Regions from separate parts of the Streptomyces sp. NBC_00094 genome, predicted to be linked through region 2. Evidence: riboswitches for the same ligand, from Rfam matches in the RefSeq annotation. Region 2 holds a riboswitch; each other region holds the start of a gene.
The links. Region 2 has a riboswitch for cyclic di-AMP ahead of OG580_RS35010 (LysM peptidoglycan-binding domain-containing protein). Riboswitches for the same ligand answer to the same signal wherever they lie in the genome.

Region 1: linked by a shared signal. The riboswitch ahead of OG580_RS19080 (M23 family metallopeptidase) and the one ahead of OG580_RS35010 (LysM peptidoglycan-binding domain-containing protein) in region 2 are both predicted to bind cyclic di-AMP.
Region 3: linked by a shared signal. The riboswitch ahead of OG580_RS30485 (LysM peptidoglycan-binding domain-containing M23 family metallopeptidase) and the one ahead of OG580_RS35010 (LysM peptidoglycan-binding domain-containing protein) in region 2 are both predicted to bind cyclic di-AMP.

What each region holds. Positions count from the first base shown of each region.
Region 1 covers NZ_JAPEMB010000001.1:4,329,487-4,333,433, reverse strand. The annotation lists gene OG580_RS19090 (peptidoglycan-binding protein) at 1-271, shown strand, start outside; gene OG580_RS19085 (aldo/keto reductase) at 343-1,287, opposite strand; gene OG580_RS19080 (M23 family metallopeptidase) at 1,350-2,513, opposite strand; cyclic di-AMP (ydaO/yuaA leader) riboswitch at 2,525-2,671, opposite strand; gene OG580_RS19075 (PP2C family protein-serine/threonine phosphatase) at 2,874-3,947, opposite strand, start outside.
Region 2 covers NZ_JAPEMB010000001.1:7,938,038-7,941,984, forward strand. The annotation lists gene OG580_RS35005 (phosphoribosyltransferase family protein) at 1-1,175, shown strand, start outside; gene OG580_RS35010 (LysM peptidoglycan-binding domain-containing protein) at 1,169-2,080, opposite strand; cyclic di-AMP (ydaO/yuaA leader) riboswitch at 2,082-2,268, opposite strand; gene OG580_RS35015 (hypothetical protein) at 2,646-3,305, shown strand; gene OG580_RS35020 (phosphocholine-specific phospholipase C) at 3,498-3,947, opposite strand, start outside.
Region 3 covers NZ_JAPEMB010000001.1:6,828,627-6,832,573, forward strand. The annotation lists gene OG580_RS30480 (tyrosine-protein phosphatase) at 16-837, opposite strand; cyclic di-AMP (ydaO/yuaA leader) riboswitch at 1,199-1,388, shown strand; gene OG580_RS30485 (LysM peptidoglycan-binding domain-containing M23 family metallopeptidase) at 1,393-2,415, shown strand; gene OG580_RS30490 (SGNH/GDSL hydrolase family protein) at 2,610-3,404, shown strand; gene OG580_RS30495 (STM4011 family radical SAM protein) at 3,391-3,947, opposite strand, start outside.

The DNA of each region.
Region 1 (3,947 bases), 3.6 Mb from region 2:
CGCCCAGACCCTGGTCAACGACGCCGCCAGGAAGGCCGGCCGCGCGCAGATCGCCGAGGACGGCCAGTGGGGCCCCAAGACCGATGCCCAGATCCGCTGGTACCAGCAGTGGACCGGCAGCGAGGTCGACGGGATCGTCGGGCCGGAGACGGGCAACCTCCTGCTCTTCTTCGGCGACAAGGACTACGGCGGTGAGTACGGCCACTGCTACTGGTACCTGCCCAGCGACTGGCGGCTCGGGGCCATGGGCGTCCCCACCCACCTGACCTGATCCGGTGCGGTGGCGCCCCCGGCCCGGCACCCGCCGGGCCGGGGGCGCCGTCGTTCAGGCCGACGCCTCCGTCAGGCCGACGCCTCCGTCAGGAGCGTCAGCTCCGCCTCGGTGAGGGTCAGCTCCGTGGACGCGACCAGGGCCGGGAGCTGCTCGACCGTACGGGCCGAGGCGATCGGCGCGGCGACGGTCGGCCGGGAGGCGAGCCAGGCGAGGGCGACGGTGGCGAGCTCGGCCTCGTGCGCCTCGGCGACCGTGTCGAGCGCGGAGAGCACGGCCCGGCCCCGCTCGGTGTCCAGGTGCCCGCCGGCCCCGGCGGCCCGGACGCTGTCGACTGCGGCTCCGGGGCGGTACTTGCCCGTGAGGAAGCCGGAGGCGAGCCCGTAGTACGGGACGGCGGAGAGTCCGGCGCTCTCTACGGTCTCCAGGAGCGGGCCCTCGTAGGTGTCGCGGGAGACCAGGTTGTAGTGCGGCTGGAGCGCCACGTACCGGGCGAGGCCCTCGGCCTCCGCGAAGTCGAGCGAGGCGCGCAGCCGCTCGGGGGAGATGTTGGAGGCGGCGACGGCCCGCACGGTGCCGTCCTTCACGAGCTGGTCGAGAGCGGTGACGATCTCCTCGACCGGGACCGTCTCGTCGTCGAAGTGCGTGTAGTACAGGTCGATGTGGTCGGTGCCGAGGCGGCGCAGCGACTCCTCTACGCCCGCCTTGATGGTGGTGGCGGAGAGCCCCTTGAAGTGGGGGTGGGCGCCGACCTTCGTGGCGACGACGATGTCGTCGCGGTTGCCCCGGGAGGCGAGCCAGCGGCCGATGACGGTCTCGGACTCGCCGCCCTCGTTGCCCTCGGCCCAGGCGGAGTACATGTCCGCGGTGTCGACGAAGTTGCCGCCGGCGGCGGCGTAGGCGTCGAGGACGGCGAAGGACTGCGCCTCGTCGGCGGTCCAGCCGAAGACGTTGCCGCCGAGGGCGAGCGGGAAGACGTGCAGGTCGGAGGAGCCCAGCGGGCGGAGGGAGGCCATGAGGTGGTCAACCCTCCGCGACGCCGGGACTATTCCGTTCGGTCCCTCGGGACCTCAGGGCGTCAGATCGAGAGGCCCTTGGAACGGAGCCAGGCCGCCGGGTCGATGCCGTCGCCGCCGCCGGGGTGGATCTCCAGGTGGAGGTGCGCGCCGCTGACGTTGCCGGTGGCGCCGACGCGGCCGATCGTCTCGCCGGTGGTCACGGTCTGGCCCGCGCCCACCGTCATCGAGGAGAGGTGGGCGTACCAGACCTCGGTGCCGTCCTCCAGCTCCAGGACGATCCGGTAACCGTAGGAGCCGGACCAGCCCGCCGACTTGACGGTGCCGCTGTGGACCGCCTTGAGCGGGGTGCCCGTGGGGGCGGCGAAGTCGAGACCCGTGTGGTAGCCGGAGGACCACATCGAGCCGGACTGCATGTAGGTGGCGCTGATGCTGTACGAGGAGAGGGGCATCGAGTAGCTCGCGGCGAGCTGGGCGAGGCGCTCGGCCTCCGCCGCCGCGGCCTGCCGCTCGGCCTCCGCCTTGGCTTCCGCCTCCGCCTTGGCCTTGGCTTCCGCCTCGGCCTTCGCCTTCGCCTCGGCGGCCGCCTTCTCCGCGGCTTCGGCCTTGGCAGCGGCCTCGGCCGCGGCCTTCTCGGCCGCCGCCTTCTCCGCCGCGGCCTTCTCGGCGGCGTCGGCGGTGGCCTGCTGCTGTTCGGCCTGCTGGAGGATGCGGGCGCGCAGGACCTCGCCGGCGTCGGTGGTGCCGACCGTGGTCCGGGTGGTGTCGGTGGCCTGGGCCGTCCGGACGGTGCCGTCGGTGTTCTCGCCGGCCGGGGTGACGTACGTGGCGGCGGTCAGCGGGTTCGCGTTGGCGCCGGTCCCCTCGGCGTAGTCGCGGTACTGCTCGTCGCTGTCGTCCGCGAAGAACTCGCCGACGCCGGGGAGGTCCTTGGCGTCCGGGAGGTCGAGGTCCGGGAGGTCGGGGAGCGATATCGCCACCGGCGGCTTGTCCTGCGCGGTGGCGAGGCCGCCCGCACCGACGGCCGCGATGACGCCGACGCCGAGCACGGTGGAGGAGCGGGCGAAGTTCGAGCGCTGCTTGACGACCCGGTGCCGGCCGCCGGAGCGGCTCTCGGCGCGGAGGGAGCCCTCGGTGGGGTTCCACTCGGTGTCCGGAGCGGCAGGACCCGCACCGCCACCGAAAGCATCGAAGGGGGCTTCGGGTGCGGGGGTGTTGGACGCCACGAAGGCGCGCTCCTTTCCTTCCTTCTCGCCTACCGGGTTAGCTGACGGGTTCGGAGCAGGAAGGTCTCCTACGGGCACGGTCGCACAGGTGCGAAAGGCCCGATTCACCCCAAGTAGTGGTTCCCCGGTTCCTTTTCAGGATTCGGCGCGTGCGCACGGTGCCGCCTCTTGCGACGGCTGGGACGACCGCGCTGCGTTATCGAACGTTAATAGACAGGGGGTCCCGATTCCAAGCCGTTCCCGGTGATCGTTCATTGAATTGGTGGGGAATCGCCCGAGTTGACCCCCCTTCAGAAAAGGCATGGCCGAACCGCCGCGATCTGACGTTATGTCAATTGTTATCGCAGTGACACCCCTCGACTACGCCTGGTGACCGGGCTCGCCCGGCGGCACCACCGTCATCGTCCGGCGCCTCTCCGGCTGCCCCGTCGCCGGCCTGCTCACCGCGAGCAGCGCCATGTCGTCCGTCGACCCGCCACCCGTGTGGAGCCGTACGTCGTCCACGAGCGCGTCGAGCAGCTCCTCCGGCCCCGGGAAGATCCGCCCGGCGAGCCGCTCCGCCGGGTCGTAGAAGACGCCCGCCGCGTTCCGCGCCTCGGAGAGGCCGTCCGTGTAGAACAGCAGCGTCGCGCCCTGCGGGTACGGCCGCTCCTCCGCCCGGTCGGGCCACGCCGCCAGCTCGCCCATGCCGAGCGGCAGCGCCGACTCCGCCGGATCCAGGACGTCCAGGCCCCCGTCCACGTACAGCAACAGCGGCGGCGGATGACCGCGGTTGACGACCCGTACGACCCCGGCGTCGCCCTCGCCCCGGCGCGGGATCTCCGCCAGGACGGCCGTGGTGAACCCCTCGAAGGCGTCGAGCCCGTCCCTGCGGGTCCCCTCCCGGGCCAGCGCCCGTTCGAGGCGCTGCGCCACGCCCTCCAGGCTCCGCTCCTGCTCGGCCGCCTCGCGGAAGGCCCCGATCACGACGGCGACGGCCTCGACCGCCTCCATCCCCTTGCCCCGTACGTCCCCGACCACGAGCCGCACCCCGTGCGGGGTGTCCTGCACCGCGAACAGGTCACCGCCGATGAACGCGTCCGCCTGCGCCGCCTCGTACCGCGCCGCGCACTGCAGCCCGCCGATCCGCTCGGCAGGCATCGGCAGCACCGCCTTCTGCGCGGTCTCCGCGATGACCCGCGCCGAGGCCAGCCGCTCGCCGCTGCGCCGCACGACCCGGTTGACGAGCATCGCGAGCACGGAGACGGTCACGACGGTGAGGGTCTCGGTGAGGGCCGAGACCTCGGTGGCGGTGCCGTTGTAGAGGTGCAGCCCGATCGAGGCGAGGACGGCGGCGATCCCGGTGACCAGGGTCGTGAGCGTCGAGAAGAAGGGCGCGGCGATCAGCGGCGCGGCGGAGAAGAGCGGCGCGGCGGTGTACGAGGGCGGCGTCGA
Region 2 (3,947 bases):
CCGCGCAGGTCGCCGACGCGCTCGGCGCGCCCCTCGACATCTGTCTCGTGCGGAAGCTGGGGGTGCCGTACCAGCCGGAGCTCGCCATGGGCGCGCTCGGCGAGGGCGGTGTCCGGGTCCTCAACGAGCGGGTGCTGCGCGAGACCGGGGTGGGGGAGCGGGACCTCGCGGCCGTGGAGAAGCGCGAGAGTGTCGAGCTCGAACAGCGCACTCGTCGCTACCGGGGTGGCCGGGAGCCCGTGCCGTTGGACGGCAGGACGGTCGTCATCGTCGACGACGGGCTCGCCACGGGCGCCACGGCCCTGGCCGCCTGCCGGGTGGTCCGTGCCAAGGGGGCCGCGCGGATCGTCCTCGCGGTGCCGGTCGCGCCGCACGGCTGGACCACTCGCCTCGGGGGCGAGGCAGACGAGACCGTCAGCGTCCGCGAGCCCGACTTCTTCTACGCGATCGGCCAGTTCTACGGGGACTTCTCGCAGACGTCCGACGCGGAGGTGCTCGCCTGTCTCGATCGGATCCGGGCCGTGCAGGGGCCCGTCGTCCGGGACTGGGACGTGCGGATCCCGGCGACCGGGGCAACCCTCGCCGGGCGGCTCGCCGTGCCCGACGGAGCGGCGGGCATCGTCCTGTTCGCCCATGGAAGCGGCAGCAGCCGGCACAGCCCGCGCAACCGGTCGGTCGCGGACGCCCTGAACAAGGCGGGCCTGGGAACGCTGCTGTTCGACCTGCTCACCGAGGCCGAGGCGGTCGACCGGGCGCATGTCTTCGACACCCCGCTCCTCGCCGGCCGACTCGTGAGCGCCACGGAGTGGCTGGCCGCCCGACCCGAGAGCGCCGGGTTGCCGCTCGGCTACTTCGGGGCGAGCACGGGCGCGGCCGCCGCGCTGTGGGCGGCGGCCGATCCGGGCTCCGGCGTCGCCGCCGTCGTCTCGCGCGGGGGCAGGCCCGACCTGGCGGGCGACCGCCTGGCCGGGGTGCGCGCCCCGACCCTCCTCGTGGTGGGCGGCCGGGACGCGCTCGTGCTGGACCTCAACCGGCGGGCGCAGTCACTGCTGCGCTGCGAGAACCGGCTGACCGTCGTGGAGGGCGCCACCCATCTCTTCGAGGAGCCAGGTGCCCTGGAGGAGGTGGCGGAGCTCGCCACCTCCTGGTTCGCGGGGCACTTCCGGCCTCAGTAGGCCCCGTTGACGTTGTCGATGGAGCCGTAGCGGTCGGCCGCGTAGTTGCAGGCGGCCGTGATGTTGGCGACCGGGTCGAACAGGTCGGTGGACGTGCCCGGCACGTGGTAGGCGTCGAAGGTCGGCTGGATCACCTGGAGCAGGCCCTTCGAGGGGGTGCCGGCCGCGGCGTTGGAGTCCCAGAGGTTGATGGCCTGGGGGTTGCCCGAGGACTCGCGCATGACGTTGCGGAGGATTCCGTCGTACGAACCGGGGATGCCGTGCTGCGCCATGATGGCCAGCGACTCCCGGATCCAGCCGTCGAGGTTGTCGGGGTACTGGGTGGCGGCCGCCGGGGCCGCCTGGACGGCGGGGGCGGCGGCGGGGGCGGGGGCGGCGGCGGGGGCGGCCTGCGCCGCGGAGGCGCCCGACGTACCGGTGGCCGGGGCCGCGCGGCGCTCGGAGCGGCTCGCGCGGTCGGTCGTGGCGGAGCTCTTCTTCCGGGCGTTCTCCGGCGCGGGGGCGGCCTTCGCGGAATTCCGACGAATCGTCAGTTCGAGACCGGGGTGAATGAGTGACGGATTGTCACCCACGGCCGCCTTGTTGGCCCGGTAAATCGACTTCCAGCCGCCCTGAATTCCCTTCTTCCGGGCGATCAGGGAAAGCGAGTCGCCGCTCACCACGGTGTACGTGCGGGTGGCGGCGGGCGCGGTCGGCGCGGACGGTGCCGCGAGAGCCGCGGGTGCCGCGACAGCGGCGGTCGGCGCGGTCGTGGCGGCCTTCGGTGCGGCCGAGACGGTCTCGGCGCCGGCCGTGGCGGGGACGATCAGCGGCAGAGCGAGGGCGACTCCGCCTGTGCCTGCGAGTGCGAGGCCACGGGAGACGGTGTGGCGGCGGGGGCGGCGGTGCTTACCGTGAGCAGGCATGACGGTTCCTCTCCGGCGCCTGCGGGGTGAGCTGTCGGGTTCGGACGGGAGATGTCCGGCCGCGAGCACGCGGCTTCACCCCGAGCCGTTCCGGATTCCGGACCGGCGAATTCGTGGGTCCCCCGCTCCTGCCGTCGGGTGAAATGGGAGGTGTTTCAAGCGGCGGCAGGATTAGGCGTTCCGCTCGAATGGGGGTGACCGTAGGCCAGTAATGCGGCGGATAACAAGGGGAGAGGATCCGCTTCTCGGGGGAAAGGATCACCGAATTCCGGTAATTCAAGATCGACCGAGCTCCGGGCCCACCGAACTTCCGTGCGCGGTACGGCCTCCGGGTGTTCTGGTCCGTGGCCGGGTGCGGGAAAAGTGAACCGCATCACCCGGCGAACAATGTCCGAATATGCGATGTAATTCCGTTGGTGAGCAAATGGGCGGAAATTGACCCTGATGGGCCCTTCGCTCGCGTGGGAGTGCGGCAGGCGTGAGGCGGGTGCGCCCGAGTGGCTAAAAGTCGCAAACCAGACATTCTTCTTGAAAGATGGGATCCACCCGACCCAGGAGTCCCACGATGTCGCCCACGCCCACGACCACCCCGCCCAGCCCTGACGCCCTCGATCGCGAGGCGGCCGCCCTCTTCGAGAGCGCCACCTGGCAGCGCATCGTCACGGACTGGACCACCCCCACACGGGAACCCGCACCGGAAGTCGCGGGGGAACCCGGGTGGAGACCCACGCTGGAACCCGGGCCGGAGCGAGCCGACTGGCGGGCCCTGCTCTCCGTGCCCGTGGACCGGCTCGTGGCCGACGCGCTCGACGCGCTGCCGCCGCCGGCTCCGGCCGAGCGCCGGCTGCCCGGGCGGATCGGAGCCGTACTCCCGGACCGTCTCCATGCCTGGCGCCGCATCGGCCGGGCCGAGCTGCGACCCTCGGTGCACCTGGGTTACGCGCGTCTGGTGCTCACGGAATGGGGCTGGCAGAACGCCCCGTACAAGCTGCGCGACGTCCGGGGGGCCCGGTGCGTCTGCGGCGCCCTCCTCGCCGCCCACCGCCTCGGCTACGGGAGCGCGGACACCATGAACGAGGCGGCGGCCTGGATCATGACCGAGCTGCGGTCGCAGGGGTGGCGCGAGCTGATCGGACCGTGGAACCGGGCCCCCGGCCGGACGGCCGCCGACGCGGTGGGCCTCCTCGACGCCACGATCCGCCGCGCCGAGCTCGCCGGTCGCTGACGCACCCTACGACCACTGATGAACCCGCCCGGACGCTGATGAACCCGCCCGGACGCCGACGAACCCGCCCGGACGCCGACGCAGCCGCCGGTCGCCGACGTACCCCCGGCCACTCAGGCACTCGCCGGGCGACGGTCTCGACCGTCGCCCGGCAGTCGGCTGCCTCCCGAAAGCGGCGGAGGTCGGCCGGGGTCAGCCGGTGACGCTCGGGGCTCCGGACTCGATGTGACCCGTGTACCGACGCGACCAGGTGCCGTCGATGTCGGCGAGGATCGTGAAGTCGTACCAGCCGCCGTTGTAGGCCACCGCGTTGAAGTAGTCCTCGCGGCTGGAGTTCGCCGGAACCGTGTACGTCCACGGCCCGTCCGAGCGGTAGGCGTTCGAGCGGATCGTGAAGGTCACCGGTCCGGCCGAGGTGTTGGTCATCTTCAGCCACAGGGCCGTCCGGCCCGACCCTGCCTCGGGCGCGAACCGGGCCGCGACCTCCACGGCCTTGCCCGCCTTGGACGCGTCACCGATGAAACGCCGCAGGAAGCGGTTGGGGCCCATCATCGAGATGTCGTACTTCCCGGAGCCGTGTCCCAGCCCGATGTTGAAGTAGTCGGAGGCCGTGCCGCCCGGGTCGACGGTGTACTGCCAGGC
Region 3 (3,947 bases), 1.1 Mb from region 2:
CCCCCGGTCTCACGGTCACGCCTCGGTGAGCAGGCGCTCCCGCAGTCGCTCGCGGGTCTCGGGAGCAAGCTTGAGCCCCTCCGTGAGGTACGTCTCCACCGAGCCCCAGGTCGCCTCGATCGTCTCCAGGGCGGCCCGCAGGTACTCCGCCCGCGCGTCGAAGAGCGGGCTCAGCAGCTCCATCACCTCGGGCGACATCGCGTCCGCGGAGGTGGAGCTGCGGCGCACCTTGTAGCGGCGGTGCGGGTCGTTCGACTTCACGTAGTCGGCCTCGATCGCCTCCCGCTCGACCCCGAGGGCGAGCAGCGTGATGGCGATGGAGAGGCCGGCCCGGTCCTTGCCCGCGGCGCAGTGCATCAGGGCCGGGACGCTCTCCTCCGCCATGGCGTGCAGGATCCGGCTGTGCTCCGAGGTCCGCTCGATCACCATCTTCCGGTACGAGTCGGACATTCGGGTCGCCGCCTTGTCGTCGCCCAGGATCTCCCGCAGCTGGGCGATGTCGCCGTCGCGCACCAGCTTCCAGAACTCCTTGCCGTCGGCCGGGTCGTTGAGCGGTATGTTCACGTTCCGCACGCCGGGGAGTTCGACGTCCGCGCCCTCGATCCTGACGTCGGCCTCGTTGCGGAAGTCGAAGACGGTGTGCAGGCCCAGCGAGGCGAGGAAGGCGGCGTCCGCCTCGGTCGCGTGGGCCAGGTGGCCGCTGCGGAAGAGGCGACCGGGCCGCACGGCGCGCCCGTCCGTCGTCGGCAGGCCGCCCACGTCCCGGAAGTTGCGGACCTCCGCCAGCTCGGGCTCGTTCGCTTCGGTGGGCGGGACCTGCGGCAGCTGCTGCGTCACGGATGCTCCTGGGTGTCGACGTTCGGGCGCCCGATGCGAGATCGGTTCCTAGGGCAATCATCCAGGTGGGGAGGGGGTAGCGCACCCCCTCGGACGGGAATGGGCGATCTGTCCGAAATGGGATGTTGGGTAGAACAAGCCCTGTTTGAGGGTGAGATGACGGGGTGCCGCGTGAGCAGGGTCATAGAGGTGACGGATCGTGGCTGACGGCCCGGAGCAAATCCCGTACGGAAAAAGGAAATCGAAGGACCGTCATCGACGGAGGGTGACCGGATTTCCGCCCGGAATTCGACCGAGGTAATGCCGGGCGATATTTACGGCTTGTTCGCTCCGACCCCACTCGTCTAGCGTCACCGTCAATCCGGTCGGACCGCCGAATCCTGCCACCGTCCGGAATCCGCACTCATCCCGAACGTGGCAGGAGCGGGGGACCCAGGAAGTACGCCGGTCCCGCGACGCAGGACGGCTTTGGGGTGAAGCCGCGTGAGAACGCGGCCGGGCATCTCCAGTCCGAACCCGACAGCTCACCTCGTAGGCGCCGGAGAGGAATTCGTCATGCCCGCGAACGGTAAGCACCGCCGCCCCAAGATCAACCCCATCACGCGTGGAATCGTCGCCGCCGGTACCGGAGGTGCCGTCGTCGCCCTTCCGCTCTTCGGTGCGACCGCCGCCCACGCCGTCGAGCCGGCCGCCCCGGCCGCCGTGTCGGGCCAGGTCGTGGCCGTCGCCGCTCAGGCGAAGGCCCCCGCCGCCCTCCAGGCCGCGCCCGCCGCCGCCGTGAAGGCCGCGCCGACGACGTACTCCGTCGTCAGCGGCGACTACCTGTCGAAGATCGCCACCGAGCACCACCTCTCGGGCGGCTGGCAGAAGCTGTACGAGGACAACCGCCAGGTCGTCGGTGAGAACCCCTCGCTGATCCTGCCCGGCATGAAGCTCACCCTCGGCGCCAAGAGCACCGCGGCCGCCACTCCGAAGAGCGCCGCGCCCAAGGCCGCCGCCCCGAAGAGCACGCCGAAGAGCAGCCCGAAGAGCAGCAAGAGCAGCTCCTCGCAGGGCTCCGGCGACGAGACCCGCGCCTCCCGCAGCAGCGAGCGCTCCTCCGCCCCGACCTCCACCGCCGCCCAGTCGGACGCGTCGACCTCGTCGCGCTCCACCGGCTCCTCCGCCTCCGCTTCCGGCTGGGTCTCCCCGGTCAGCGGCGGCATCTCCACCCCGTACCGCGCCTCCGGCTCCATGTGGTCCTCCGGCTACCACACCGGTGTCGACTTCATCGCCTCCTCCGGTACGACCGTCCGCGCCGTCGGCGCCGGCACCGTCGTCTCGGCCGGCTGGAGCGGCGCCTACGGCAACGAGGTCGTCATCCAGCACGCCGACGGCAGCTACTCGCAGTACGCGCACCTCTCCTCCCTCGCCATCTCCTCCGGCCAGTCCGTGAGCGGTGGCCAGCAGATCGGCCTCTCCGGCTCCACCGGCAACTCCACCGGACCGCACCTCCACTTCGAGATCCGCACCTCGCCGAGCTACGGCTCCGACGTGGACCCGCTCGCGTACCTGCGCCAGCACGGCGTCTCCATCTGAGACCCCTCGCTCGAACGACGGCCCGGCACTCCTGTGCCGGGCCGTCGGCGTTTCCTGCCGGGCCTTCGGCGTTCCTGACACATTCCGAGACCTATTCCGGCTTGGCGGAATCTTTATCGGTGGCATATCTCACGCTCCGTCAACCCTTCCTTACGGTCGCGTAGGTCACAGCCGAAAGGGAAGGATGTGCTCCCGTGGCAGACGATTCGAGATCAACAGACAAGAACGCATTCGGGTCGTACGCGGCGATCGGTGACAGCTTCACCGAGGGCGTCGGAGACCCCGGGCCCGACGGGACGTATGTCGGCTGGGCGGACCGTTTCGCGGTCCTGCTCGCCGACCAGCTGCCGGAGCACGACGCCTTCCGCTACGCCAACCTGGCCGTACGCGGGCGCCTTCTCGATCAGATCGTGGCGGAACAGGTCCCCCGGGCGAAGGAACTCGCCCCCGACCTGGTGACCTTCTGTGCCGGCGGCAACGACATCATCCGTCCCGGCACGGACCCCGACGACGTGGCCGAGCGCTTCGAGCGCGCCGTCGCGGACCTGACCTCCGCCGTCGGCACCGTGATGGTGACCACCGGCTTCGACACCCGTGACATCCCCGTGCTCCGGCACCTGCGCGGCAAGATCGCCACCTACACCGCCCACGTCCGGTCCATCGCGGACCGCTACGACTGCCCGGTGCTCGACCTGTGGTCCCTCAAGTCGGTCCAGGACCTGCAGGCCTGGGACGACGACCGGCTGCACCTCTCGCCCGACGGCCACACCCGGGTCGCCCTGCGCGCCGCGCAGGTCCTCGGCATGCCCGTGCCCGCGGACCCGGACCAGCCGTGGCCGCCGCGCCCCCCGCGCGGCACGCTGGAGGTGCGCCGCGACGACATCCACTGGGCCAAGGAGTACCTCGTGCCCTGGATCGGACGCAGGCTGCGGGGCGAGAGCTCGGGCGACCACGTCGAGGCCAAGCGCCCCGACCTCATGCCTCTCTGAGAGCCGCTCCGAGAGCGCTTCCGAGAGGTCTTCCGAGAGGTCTTCCGAGAGGCGACGGACCGCCGGCCGGGATCCGCTCCAGGACCCCGCCGGCGAACACGTCGTACAGCGGCAGCGTCTCCAGATGGACGTAGCCGATGTGACAGTCGCAGACGCCGAGGGGGCAGGCCCGGGGCCGGAGCGCGGCGCGGTACGAGCCGTCGTACAGGTTGCCCAGCTCGGCCTTGACGAAGTGGCAGCGCCGCACCGTCCCCTCGCCGTCCACCGAGATCACCGACTCGCCGGTACGGCACGGCAGCCCCGCCGAGCGGTGCGGCCGTCTGCTGTACGGGAAGAGCGGATCGATTCCCGTCCACTCCTCGGCCTCCGCGTCCGTGTACGTGTGCCCCTCGGCCGCGTTCACCCAGAGGTAGACGTGCGGCGGCAGGTCGGCGCGCAGCCGGCGGGCGTCCTCCCGGTGCTCGGGCAGGCCGACCACGCCGACGCTGAACCGGATGCCCCGGTCCGACAGCTCGCGGCACTTGCCGAGGAACCGCTCGTACG